Regions from separate parts of the Kocuria sp. CPCC 205235 genome, predicted to be linked through region 2. Evidence: riboswitches for the same ligand, from Rfam matches in the RefSeq annotation. Region 2 holds a riboswitch; each other region holds the start of a gene.

Region 1 (3,205 bases), on a different contig from region 2:
GGCCATCGTTGGATTGGCGGACCTGAGTGATACCAGCGGCGGGCCCATCGACGTCCTCTTCACGCTGGCTGTCAACGGGGTCTTCCTCCTGGTCGTGTTCCGGATGGCCCGTAAGACTCGAATTGCTACGTCTCGCACCATCATCCTGCCGCCCCCGCCGCGGTTGCCGGCGTTGGCGCAGCGGCCCCGCACGGTCAGCCAGGTGGGTTCCGAGCTCGCGGCGTTCGTGGTGGATCCCCGCACCCAGAACTACCTCTCCCTGCCCGAGCAGTACGGTCCCTACACCGTTCGGGATGGTCAGGGGCGCCCGGTGGGTTTGTTGGACGTGCGTAAGACGTCGGGTCCGCAGTCACCGAACGGACAATCCGGGAACGGTCCTTGGCCGAACGGCCCGTCACAGGGTGGCGATCCGCGGGACCGCCAGCTCGCGGGTGCGCAGCCGCCGAACCGGGGCTCCCACGGTGGCGACTCGGCTACCAACCAGGACCGCACTCCCTAGACTGTCCTGCATGGCCCATCACAGCGTTTCTGACTTGGATTCCCACCGCGCCCCGTTCGGCTACGCCCGCGCCCTGGGCGATTACGTCATGGCCTCGCCCAGCTCGTACCACGCGGTCGCGGCCGCGGCGGAGCTACTGCGCGGGGCGGGATTCACGGAACTGAGCGAATCCGAGGCGTGGAGCGACGTCGGCGGGCGGCACTTCACGATTCGCGACGGCGCTCTGATCGCCTGGGTGGCCCCGCGCGACTATCGTGCGGGCGCCGGGGCTCGCATCCTGGGTGCGCACACGGATTCGCCAGGGTTCAAGCTGAAGCCCAAGCCCACCACGGTCTCCAACGGCTGGTACCAGGCTGGTGTTGAGGTGTACGGCGGCGTGCTGCTGAACTCGTGGCTGGACCGGGACCTGCGTCTTGCCGGACGGATCGTGGTGCGCGGTGAGAACGGCGAGCTCACGCAGCACCTGTGCGCCACGGAGGCGGTCGCCCGGATCCCGCAGTTGGCCATCCACCTGGACCGCGGCGCCAACGAAGGGCTCAAACTCGACAAGCAGCAGCACGTGCAGCCCATTTGGGGGACCGGTTCGGCTCAGGACGCTGACGTGCTGGGCCTGCTCGCCGACATGGCCGAGGCGTCGGTGGCTCCGGAGGACATCGTGGGATTCGACGTGGTGCTCGCGGACACACAGAAGCCCGAACTGATCGGTCAGCGGCGGCAGCTGCTCGCGAGCGGGCGGCTGGACAACCTGTCCTCCGTGTACGCGGGAATGCACGCGTTGGTCGAGCATGCCGAGGACCTGGAATCCGCGTCGCAGATGTCCGTGCTGGCCGCGTTCGACCACGAAGAGGTCGGCTCCGCCACGCGCTCCGGTGCGGCGGGTCCGTTCCTGGAAGACGTGCTCGCGCGGATCAGCGCGGCGCAGGGTGAATCGCAAGATGATTACCGACGTTCCCTGTCCGAATCGGTGTGTTTGTCGGCTGACGCCGGTCACCTGGTCCACCCCAACTACCGCGGTCACCACGACCCCGTGAACACTCCCGAGCCCGGTGCGGGTCCATTGCTCAAGATCAACGCCAACCAGCGCTACACCACGGATGCCGTGGGTGCCGGTTTGTGGGCGGACGCGTGCGAGCGTGCGGGCGTGAGCTATCAGGAGTTCGTCTCCAACAACAACGTGCCGTGCGGTTCGACCATCGGCCCCATCACGGCCACCCGCCTGGGTATGCGCACCCTGGACGTGGGCGTGGGACTGTTGTCGATGCACTCCGCCCGCGAACTCGCCCACGTGGACGACCTGCACGCGCTGTCCCGAGTGACCGGGGCGTTCTGGCGGTCATAAACCGTCACGCGCGTTGACAGTCACCTTGGGTGCGTGATGCTCTGAATCCGTAACGCCATCAAGAGCGGCCGAGAGACGTGGCTCGTCAACGCCGCAGCAACCACCCGGATACCGGGACGGTGCTTCCGCCACGACCGATGGACAGCTCTTCAGCTCCTGCGGTTCGCACGATCACGCCCGTGCGCTGTGCTGCTATCGGTCGGCCGTGCGGGGCATCGCGACTGAACGCGAGGGACTACCGAGAACATGAGCAGCGACACCGGGATCAAGGAACAGTTCGACACCGCAACCCTTTACGGGGATCCGCAGCGATCCCTGAGCACCCGCGAACTCTTCGAGGTGTTCCAGCCGGTCTTTGATCGCGTTGCCGACGGTGCCGTAGAGCGCGAACAGCAGCGGATTCTCCCGTTCGAGCAGTTCGCGTGGCTCAATGAACACCGCTTCGGAGCGCTCACGGTGCCGCGCTCGCGGGGTGGTTACGGCGCGTCGCTGGAACAGGTGGCGGAGCTGCTGATCGTCCTGGCCGCTTCCGACTCCAACGTGGCGCACGTCTACCGTTCGCACCTGGGATTCATCGCGAGCCTCAGCTCCGATGAATCCGACGTCTGGTTCCCTCGGATCGCCGCCGGTGAGACCGTGGGTAATGCCGCGACCGAGCGCTCCGGTGCAGCTCTGGGCACCGCGGCCACCGCGCTCACCCAGACCGCAGACGGTAACTGGGAGCTCAACGGCACCAAGTTTTACTCCACCGGTTCGATCTTCTCCGACTGGATCCAGGTCACCGCCCAGATCCCCGGGCAGGAGGCGCGCTCGCACGCGCTGGTGAAGAGCTCGTGGGACGGCATCGAGCTGATCGACGACTGGGACGGCTTCGGCCAGCAACTCACCGGAACCGGCACCACGCACTTCCGCGGGGTCAAGGTTCCGGCAGCCAACGTGCGCAACCGCGACGGCCGCGCGACCCAGGAGACCGCTGTCTTCCAGCTCGTGCTCTTGGCCGTCGAGGCGGGGATCGCCAAGGCCGCAATCGACGAGGGCGTGCACCTGGTGCGGTCACGCACCCGCGGTTTCAATACCGGTACGGGCTCGGTCGCTCGCGAGGATCCGCAGGTGCTGCAGCGCGTGGGAGAGCTCAGCGCCAAGGCTGCCGCGGCACGGGCGATCGTTCTTCAGGCGGCCCGCGAGCTCGACGCCGCCATCGGCGTTCTCGGCGGAGACCCCCTTCTCGACAACCCCCAGGAGTTGACCAACGCGTGCGAACTGCCCGTGGCACAAGCCCAGGTGGTTGTTCCGGAACTCGTGCGCGATGTGACCGACGGGATCTTCGACCTGCTCGGTGCCTCCGCCGTGGGCAAGTCCAAGTCCCT
Region 2 (3,205 bases):
TCCAGCAGCTCGGTCACTCGTCGTTTGCGCTCCTCGGGCTTCCACCCGGCACGCTTGAGCGGATACTCGATATTGCCCGCCACGGTGCGCGAGTTGAACAGGTTGAACTGCTGAAAGATCATGCCGATCTTGCGGCGGATGGGTGCCAACTGCACCTCGGACTTACCGTCCACCCGGTTACCCGCAACCTCGAGCGATCCGGAGCTGATGGGCTCCAGACCGTTGATCAATCGCACGAGGGTGGACTTGCCGGCTCCGGAGTACCCGATCACGGCAAAGATCTCGCCCTTGGTGATGTCCAGGGTGACGCTGTCCACGGCGTTGACCACTCGCGGTGCGCGCTTGGATCCGCCCGTGTAGACCTTGCTGACGTCCCGGAAGCGCACCAGGGTGCGCTCACTGGATACTTCCGTCACTGGGTCTGTTCCTTCAGGTCTTCCTGGTACCGCGTCAGCAGATCCTTGAGTTCCTGCTGGTCCACCTCTGTCGGGACAGCGGTGCCCTTGCTCTCCTCGTCCTCGGCCTTCAAGACCTTGGGGTCGTAGTAGAAGCTTGCAACCTTCTTGAGGGTTTCGTTGTCGGCGTTGGCCTCGGTAGCAGCGAACAGGTTGTTGAAGACCTTGGCGCTGTCCTGCTTGGGATCATCCGATGCGAGAGCGGACTTGGGATCGATGTTCGCTCGGCCCAGGAAATCGTTGTTGATCACGGAAGCCGCCACGGAATCCATTGACAAAACAGTCTGTTCGGCGGACACGGGACGCACAGAGACCTTGGACTTCTCGGTGTCGATATCGCCTTCGGTCGGGGCAATGGTGTCCTTGGTGAATTCGACCAGCCCCTCCTGCTTGAGCAGGTTCAGTGCACGACCCAGGTTGATCGAGTCATTGGGAATCGCGATCTCGTCGCCGTCCTTGATCTGGTCCAGGGAGTCGTACTTGCTGGAGTACATACCCAACGGGTAAATCGCGGTGGACCCGACCGGTGTGATGGTGTCACCAGAGTTGTTGTTGTAGTCAGCAAGGTACGCGGTGTGCTGGAACCAGTTCATGTCCACGTCGCCGCTCTTGGTGGCGGGGTTCGGCTGGTTGTAGTCGCTGAAATCCACGTACTCGACGGTGATGTCGTTCTCGGCAGCGACTTCCTTGAGCGCGTCGTGAGCGGGCTCCGAGCCGACGATGCCAATGGTGACGGTGCCGTCCGCAGCAGGATCGGAGGATTCAGAATCTCCGCCGCCGCACGCGGTCAAGGTGAGGCCGATGGTGGTGGCCAGCGCAAGGGGGATCAAACGGTGAGATCGCACGATGTGCCTTTCCGAGGTGTGAAATGTTCTGGGCGATTAACAACTGAAAGCGGTACGTCCGAGGACACACCGCAGTTGCAAGGCTCGTGCTAGTTGATTCGGGAAACCGCACTTGCCGGGAGCTACGTTAACCGCGGCCGGATGGTCATCTGGGGCACCCCGCTACGGGAGAGGGTTGCCGTCCGGCCAGCCAGAGCTTGACGCCGGATCTCGTCATCCGCGGCCAAGCCTAACATGGGGCCGGCGGTGATCAGCGTGCGCTGAAACGCTGCGCAATAAACTGATCCGCCCGGTTCCTGGCCCAGCCCTCGGCGCCCAGGACGTCCTCGAGCCGCGGGGTCGTGTCGCCCTCGTGTTCATTCACGACCACCGCAACGATGTCCACGATGGTCGTGAAGTTCACCTCACCCCGGTGGAAGGCGTACACGGCCTGCTCATTGGCCGCGTTGAACACGGCCGGCCAGGTGCCGCCCAGCGTCCCGGCATGCTTCATCAGCTCGATGGCGGGGAATGCCTCGGTGTCCAGCGGCTCGAAGGTCCAGTGCGCCGCTTGCGTCCAATCGCACGACGCCGCCGCGCCGGGAATTCTGTGGGGCCACCCCATACCCAGGGCAATGGGCAGTCGCATGTCCGGCGGTGATACCTGGGCCAGGGTGGAACCGTCCACGAACTGGACCATGGAATGCACCACGGACTGTGGGTGCACGGTCACGTCTATCCGGTCCAGGGCAACGTCGAACAACAAGGATGCTTCCAGGACCTCAAGCGCCTTGTTGACCATGGTGGCCGAATTGGTCGTGACCATCACCCCCATGTCCCATGTGGGGTGTTTCAACGCCTGCTGGGGCGTGACCGTGGTGAGTTGATCCCGGGACATCCCTCGGAAGGGTCCGCCGGAGGCGGTGAGGATCAATCGGTCGACTTCGCTCGAACGGCCTCCCCGCAGCGCCTGCGCCAGAGCCGAGTGCTCGGAATCCACCGGGATCAGCGGGGTCTCCAGGCCGGTGGCGGCCGCGGCCTGTTTGACCAGCGGGCCGCCCGCGATGAGGGACTCCTTGTTGGCCAGCGCCACGGGCGTCCCCGCGTGTAATGCGGCGAGCGTGGGAGCCAGTCCGATGGACCCGGTGATGCCGTTGAGAACAACATCACAGTCCGAGTGTTCCGCCACGCACGTTGCGGCCTCAGGCCCGTGGAAGATCTCGGGGGTGAAGCCTGTCAGGCCCTCCCCCGAGGCTCGTTGGGCAATGAGTTCTTTCAGTTGCCGGGCGTGGTCGGCCGTGCCACTGGTTCCGACCGCGGCCACACGTTCTCGGACGGCCTGCTCCGCCAGCACCGGCAGGTTGGACGTTCCGGCGGCCAAGGCCGTGACCGACAGCGGCGGGTGCCCCGCGGCGGCGTCGCCCTCGCCCGGTCGCCGCAGGCCACGCGCGGAGGCGACGACGTCGAGCGCTTGCGTACCGATGGAGCCCGTGGAACCCAGAATGACCACGCGCCGGGGATGCTTGCCAGTGGCGCTGTCGAGTTCGGGGGTCATGGTCAGGGGTGCGTCAGACATGGTCACCAGTATCTCGTGGATCGGAGGAGCTCAGCACATACAACAAGGGCGCCACCCGGAGGTGACGCCCTCGTTCAGTGATGCCGTGGATCAGCGACGAGCGCCCTTGCGGCCGGTCACTGCACCGTAAATGAACAGCACGATGAGTGCGCCCACGATTGCGGTGATGATGGTTCCGATGTCGAACACGGATTCCAAGGATCCGATGCCCACCAGGCTGCCCAGGAAGCCGCCCAGGATGGCACCGATGATGCCCAGGATGATGGTGACGATGATGCCGCCACCCTGACGACCCGGCATGATGAGCTTGGCGAGTGCGCCAGCGATCAGGCCCAGGACGATCCAGCTAA
Region 3 (3,205 bases), on a different contig from region 2:
CCGTTCCATTCAACGTCTCTGGGGGGTGCGCTCGCAAATTGAGTCCGCGAGCGGTGCCTGAACATTTTTGGCAGAGGTTCGCACGTCAAAGGCGGCAATGAACATTCCTGGCAGAGGTTCGCACGTCAAAGGAGACCATGGACATTTTTGGCAGGGGGTCGCACTAAACACCGGGGTCCGGGCGTGAACCTCTGCCCCTAATGTCGACGGCCCGTGGGGAATGCCGGCCGCGCTCTCGATTACAGGACCAGTGCGACTACGGAACCAGTGCGACTACGGAACCATCGCGCTTACGGAAACACTGCGCCTACGGAACCACCGCACCTACGGAAACACCGCGCTTACAGAACCACCGCACCTACAGAACCCGAGGGCCCTACAGAACCCGCGGGGCCTCGATCAGCGGGCAGGTGTTCATGACCACTTTCACCCCGGCGGCCTTCGCCCGTTCGGCAGCGGCCTGATCGGTCACACCCAGCTGCATCCACACCGCTCCGGCACCAATGTCGATCGCCTGATCCACCACTTCACCCACGCGGCTGGAGTTCACGAAACAGTCGACCACGTCCACGTGCCCCGGGATGTCCTCGAGCGATCGATAGCCCGTCTCGCCATGTACGTCCTCGCCCGCCAGATTGACCGGGATGATCTGCTGCCCGAACTCGTCACGGATCCGGCGGGACACCGCAAACGCGGGTCGCGTGCGGTTGGTGGACAGCCCAACAATGGCCCACCGCCCCGGGGTCGCGAGTAGCTCGCGAATCAGGTCCGGATCGTTGACGTGGCGATCACTCATATGACCATCGTCTCACTGTGAATCAGCTCGGTCATTATGTTTCACGAGCCGCCGGAGGGGCCACGGAAACGGTACAGTGGGGCGCAGAACGATCATGAGTTCCGACGCACAGCCCTGGCTTGTCGGACGGCAACCCTCTCCCGTAGCGGGGTGCCCCAGGTGAGGATCGGGCCGCATGGCACACCGCATGTGGCAAGTACGGCGCCACACAAGCGCGCTGGACCCGCAGAGTAGGCCGCCGCAGGTGGTGCACGGGGCGCGGGTCGAGTTCGACCCAAAGGGGCACACATGAGCAAAAAGCGGATTTCCGTGAACGCCTTCGACATGACGTGCGTGGACCACCAGAGTTTCGGTCTGTGGCGTCATCCGCGGTCCAAGGCCACCGAGTACAACACCATCGAGTACTGGACCAACCTGGCCAAGACGCTGGAGAAGGGCAAATTCGACGCCCTGTTCCTGGCGGACGTGGTGGGTATCTACGACATCTACAAGAACTCCGCCGCGCCCTCCGTGTCGGACGGCGCGCAGGTTCCCGTGAACGATCCGTTCATGCAGATCTCCGCCATGGCCGCCGTGACCGAGCACCTGGGCTTCGGTGTGACCAGCGCGGTGACCTACGAGCAGCCCTACACCCTGGCCCGCAAGTACGCGACGCTCGATCACCTGACCAAGGGCCGCGTGGGCTTCAACGTGGTGACCTCGTACCTGCCCTCTGCCGCGGAGAACCAGGGTTTGCCGCGCCAGATCGAGCACGATACCCGCTACGAGATCGCCGAGGAATTCCTCGACGTCTGCTACAAGCTCTGGGAGGGTTCCTGGGAAGACGGCGCCGTGGTCAAGGACCGCGAGGCCGGCGTCTACGCTGACACCCAGAAGGTCCACCCGATTCAGCACTCGGGCAAGTACTTCACCGTTCCGGGTGCCGCGCTCACCGAGCCGTCCCCGCAGCGCACCCCGCTGATCTTCCAGGCCGGTGCGTCCTCGCGGGGCCAGGCGTTCGCCGGACGTCACGCGGAGGCCGTGTTCATCGGCGGCTTGCGTCCGGATCTCACCCGCTACGTCACGGACAAGATCCGCGAGCAGGCCGAGGAGCAGGGCCGCCACCGCGACGACGTCAAGATCTACGCGATGCTCTCCGTGGTCGTGGACGAGACCGAGGAGAAGGCCCAAGAGAAGTACCGGGAGTACCTCTCCTACGTGAACCTGGAGGCATCCCAGGCGATCATCGGCGGTTGGTCCGGCGTGGACCTGAGCCAGTTCGACGAGGACGAGGCCCTGAACTACATCAAGACCGACTCCATCCAGTCCTTCCTGACCCCGTTCACCCTGCAGTCCAAGGACAAGAAGTGGACCCGCGAGGAGATCGCCAAGCACTGTGCCCTGGGCGGCATGGGTGACGTGATCGTGGGATCGCCGGAATCCGTGGCCGATCAGCTCGAGACCTGGGTCGACGAGGGCGGCCTGGACGGCATCAACCTGGCCTACCACGTGAGCCCCGGGTCCTTCGAGGACTTCGTGGAGTACGTGGTTCCCGAGCTGCAGAAGCGCGGCCGCTACCGCACCGAGTACGAAGGCTCCACCCTGCGCGAGTCCCTCTACGGCGCCGGCCAGCCCCAGGTCATGGACACCCACCCCGCCGCGCAGTACCGCGGTGCGTACGCCGACAAGCCGTCCGTGGCGGACACCGCCGCTCGCGAGCTGGTGGGCTAACAGCCTCAAGAACGACGACGCCGCTGTCGCGACCTTTCGCTCGAAAAGGTCGCGGCAGCGGTGTCGTCGGTGTTAGAGCAAAGCCGACGTGAGGCGGCAGACGTTCTCGACGTACTTCTGCCGCATGGGGCGTTTGTTCCAGAGATCGAGGTCGAGCAGCGTGGAGGAGGCCTTGAACTCCTCTACCACTTCCTCCATGCGGTCGTGGAAACCCTGGTCCACGATCATCACGGACACCTCGAGGTCCAGGGCGAAGGACCGCTCGTCCATGTTGGAGGAACCGATCACGCTGATCAGGTCGTCCACGAGCACGAACTTGGCGTGCAGCACCGTGGGGGAGCTGTAGCGGTAAATCTTGACCCCGGCTTCGGCGAGCTCGGAGTAATAGGAGTTCTGGGCGTGGTGGGCCAAGAAATGATCCGAGGATTCACCCACGAAGATCTCCACGTCCACCCCGGACTGCGCCTCGGTGGTGAGCGCGTGCAGCAGGGATTCGTCCGGTACGAAGTACGGGCTGGAGATCACCACGCGCCGGTTGGCGTTGTAAATGAGGTGGTTGAACAGGCGCAAGTTGTTCTCGGTCTCGAACCCGGGTCCTGAGGGGACCACTTGCGCATACACGGGGCCTTCGACGTCCGTGAGGACCTCGGTGGCCTCGTCCAGGAGCAGGTCGTCGGTCTCCGAATACCAGTCGGAAAC
Region 4 (3,205 bases), on a different contig from region 2:
CTGCGGCGTTCCCCACGCTGTTTGGCGGCGTGGAGCGCGGCCAGGTATTCGGGGCTCTCCTCAAGCTTGACGCGGATGAAGATGGCCAGGGCGAACAGCACCGCCGAGGCCAGGAACGGCAAGCGCCACGCCCAATCCAACAGCACCTGATCACCCAGAGACGCCGTCCACAGAAACGCGCCGGTGGCCAGCACAATGCCGGCCGGGGGCGCGGCGAGCACGAGCGACGTCATCAGTCCACGACGCCGCGGCGGGGCGAACTCCGCAACCAGGGTCATGGCCCCGGCCAACTCGGCACCGGCCCCCATGCCCTGCAGCAGACGCAGGAGCACCAGGAACACCGGGGCGGCCACGCCGATCGCGGCGTAGGTGGGCAACAGGCCGATGCCCACCGTGGCCACGCCCATCAGAATCACGGTGAGCAACATGGCCGGGCGGCGACCGTAGCGGTCCCCCAGGTGACCGACCAGCACACCACCCAGCGGGCGCGCCACGAAGCCCACCGCGAAGGTCGCGAACGCGGCCAAGGAAGCACCGGAGTCCATTCCCGCGAAGAAGAGCGGGCCAATGATCAGCCCGGCGGCCGTGCCGTACAAGGCGTAGTCATACCACTCGATGAGTGTTCCGGCCACGGCAGCGAAAAGTGCGCGCCCGGCCCCGGGGCGCATGGTGGTCTTGTTCACGGTGAAAGCTATCCCGTCTGAAATCTCCCGATCGCGCTAGCGGGACGCATAGCGACGGATGAACCGTACCTGATTCAAGCGCTGGATCTCGGGATGATCCCCCACGCCGGCGTCGTAGAACTGGTCACCGGGGCGGCGCACTCCCACGGTGTTCCACCCGGCTTGACGGGCTGCGTCCAGGGCCTCCACCTGGTCGGAGAAGAACAAGAACTTCTCACGCGGTTTGCCCAGCGCCTCGGCCACGTCGTGGGTGATGTTACGGAACGAACTCACCTCGTGTTTGGCGCCGGCCGATTCCAGGGAGAAGTGTCCCTTGATCAGTGGAATCAGGTTGCCCTCGGGCGAATGGCTGAACCAGGCACGTTGGGCGGGCAACGTGCCGTTGGAGAAGATGAACACCGGAATCGACTGCTCGGACCAGGTCCGCAAGGCGGGAATCGCGTCCTCGAAGAACGGCGAGACGAACTCCCCGGCGGCGAAGCCCTCCTGCCAGATCAACGCGTGCATCGTGCGCAGCGGGGCCGGCATCTGACCCTCATCCATCCAGGCTTCCAGCACACCGGTGAGATCCTCGGCGGTGGCCGAACTGTCCAGGCCGGCCAAATCGATGATCTGTCGGCGAGCGCGGGCGACCTCAGGTTTGTGGGAATACTCCTCGAAATAGCCGGTGAAGCGTTTACGGGAATAGGGGTAGAGCTCATCCCGGACGTACCACGTGGAGGAGAGGGTACCTTCGATGTCGACCACGATGACCTCGGGTCGGTCGAGCACCAGTGCATTGGCGGCGGCGGGCTCAGGCATGGTCGGCTCCCTGTGTTCTTTCGACAACGGTGTCTGCCCCGGCAACCCGGGGAATAGGCCCATTCTAGGCACCGGGGACGGGCGGAAACAGGAGGACGCACCCCTCGCGAGCCATCCCGAGAGGCATCCTCGGGGCGGTCACAAATCTTCATCATTTGTGGTGCTCAACGATCGTGTGGTTAGGTTCACGCGACAAGAATCACGAGTTCCGGTGCGAAGCCCTGGCTGGCCGGACGGCAACCCTCAGACGCTGTCGTGGGGTGCCCCAGGTGATGATTCGGCCCGTGATCAGTACCGGTACGGGCAAGGACGGCGTCCGGCTCACCAAACATTCTTCCGTGGCGCCCCGTCATGAGGAGTGTCATGGCCCCCGCCACCGCCCCGGTGCCCACGGTCACCGATTCATCATCAGCCCAGCGGACCCAACCCGCCACGGATCACGCGCTCGCGAGCGTGGGATCCGCAGTGCGTGACAAGAAGCGCGTGCTCGCCGCGTCCTTCGTGGGCACGACCATCGAATGGTACGACTTCTACCTCTACGGTGCCGCCGCAGCCCTGGTGTTCAGTCACTATTTCTTCCCGCAGGGTTCGGGCGTGGGCTCGATCATTGCCTCGTTCGCGACCTTCGCCATTGCGTTCTTCTTCCGGCCCCTGGGCGGCATCATTGCCGGGCACCTGGGTGACCGGATCGGCCGCAAGGCCCTGTTGGTCGCGTCCCTGTTGATCATGGGCGTGGCCACCACGGTGATCGGGCTGCTGCCGGGCTTCTCGCAGATCGGCTGGTTCGCCGTGGCCCTGCTCGTTGCCTGCCGCATTGCCCAAGGGTTGTCCGCCGGCATGGAGTGGGGAGGTTCCGCGGTGCTCTCCGTGGAACACGCACCCAAGGGGTTGCGCGGACTGTTCGGTTCCTTCACGCAGGTGGGTTCGGCGGCCGGCATGCTCTTGGCCACCGCGTTCTTCGCGATCATGCAGGGCGTCACCACCGCCGAGCAGTTCCAGGCGTGGGGCTGGCGCGTACCCTTCCTGTTCTCCGCAGTGCTCGTGATCATCGGCCTGATCATCCGCGCCGGCATCGAGGACGCCGAGGAGTTCCAAGAGGTCAAGCGCGAAAAGGCCGCCGCGACGTCGCCCGTGCGTGAGGTGCTCACCCAGCACACCCGCGGCGTGATCGTCTGCATCGGTCAACGCATGATCCAGCCGGCCATCTTCTCCATCCTCACCGTCTACACGCTCACCTACGTGACGCAGCAGCGCGGCGCGAGTCAGTGGGTCATGATCTCCATCCTGATCGCCGCCGCCGTGGGCCTGGTGGGCGGCCCGTTCTGGGGCTGGCTCTCCGACCGCGTGGGACGCCGCCGCATCTCCATCATTGCCGCGGCCGCCATCGGCGTGTTCGTGTGGCCCTACTTCTACTACCTGGACCACGGGCCGCTGGCCTTGCTGCCGCTGGTGTACCTGATCGGCATGGCCGTGCTGCATGACAGCATCTACGGCCCTCAGGCCGCTCTGTTCGCCGAGCAGTTCCCCACCCACCTGCGCTACTCCGGGGTGTCCCTGGGTTACCAGGTGGGCACCATTCTCTCCGGCGGTCTGACCCCCATGATCGCCGCGTGGCTCGTGGCCACCGGCGGCTCTCCGTGGCTGCTGTGCGGCTACTTGAGCCTGCTGGCCGTGATCTCCGTGGTCACCGGCCGCATGGCCAAGGACACCGTGACCGACGC

The links. Region 2 has a riboswitch for S-adenosylmethionine ahead of RF638_RS03250 (MetQ/NlpA family ABC transporter substrate-binding protein). Riboswitches for the same ligand answer to the same signal wherever they lie in the genome.
Region 1: it holds a riboswitch for S-adenosylmethionine, as region 2 does, so the genes downstream of both, RF638_RS01865 (acyl-CoA dehydrogenase family protein) here and RF638_RS03250 (MetQ/NlpA family ABC transporter substrate-binding protein) in region 2, are expected to answer to the same signal.
Region 3: it holds a riboswitch for S-adenosylmethionine, as region 2 does, so the genes downstream of both, RF638_RS00805 (LLM class flavin-dependent oxidoreductase) here and RF638_RS03250 (MetQ/NlpA family ABC transporter substrate-binding protein) in region 2, are expected to answer to the same signal.
Region 4: it holds a riboswitch for S-adenosylmethionine, as region 2 does, so the genes downstream of both, RF638_RS07960 (MFS transporter) here and RF638_RS03250 (MetQ/NlpA family ABC transporter substrate-binding protein) in region 2, are expected to answer to the same signal.

What each region holds. Positions count from the first base shown of each region.
Region 1 is NZ_JAVKPR010000002.1:73,985-77,189, reverse strand. It holds gene RF638_RS01875 (lysostaphin resistance A-like protein) at 1-499, shown strand, start outside; gene RF638_RS01870 (M18 family aminopeptidase) at 510-1,838, shown strand; SAM riboswitch class I at 1,891-1,982, shown strand; gene RF638_RS01865 (acyl-CoA dehydrogenase family protein) at 2,085-3,205, shown strand, end outside.
Region 2 is NZ_JAVKPR010000003.1:77,506-80,710, forward strand. It holds gene RF638_RS03245 (methionine ABC transporter ATP-binding protein) at 1-416, opposite strand, end outside; gene RF638_RS03250 (MetQ/NlpA family ABC transporter substrate-binding protein) at 413-1,300, opposite strand; SAM riboswitch class IV at 1,404-1,518, opposite strand; gene dxr (1-deoxy-D-xylulose-5-phosphate reductoisomerase) at 1,551-2,834, opposite strand; gene RF638_RS03260 (GlsB/YeaQ/YmgE family stress response membrane protein) at 2,946-3,205, opposite strand, start outside.
Region 3 is NZ_JAVKPR010000001.1:167,054-170,258, reverse strand. It holds gene RF638_RS00810 (CoA-binding protein) at 377-796, opposite strand; SAM riboswitch class IV at 887-1,001, shown strand; gene RF638_RS00805 (LLM class flavin-dependent oxidoreductase) at 1,085-2,506, shown strand; gene cls (cardiolipin synthase) at 2,579-3,205, opposite strand, start outside.
Region 4 is NZ_JAVKPR010000008.1:130,555-133,759, forward strand. It holds gene RF638_RS07950 (MFS transporter) at 1-683, opposite strand, end outside; gene mtnC (acireductone synthase) at 720-1,484, opposite strand; SAM riboswitch class IV at 1,682-1,800, shown strand; gene RF638_RS07960 (MFS transporter) at 1,848-3,205, shown strand, end outside.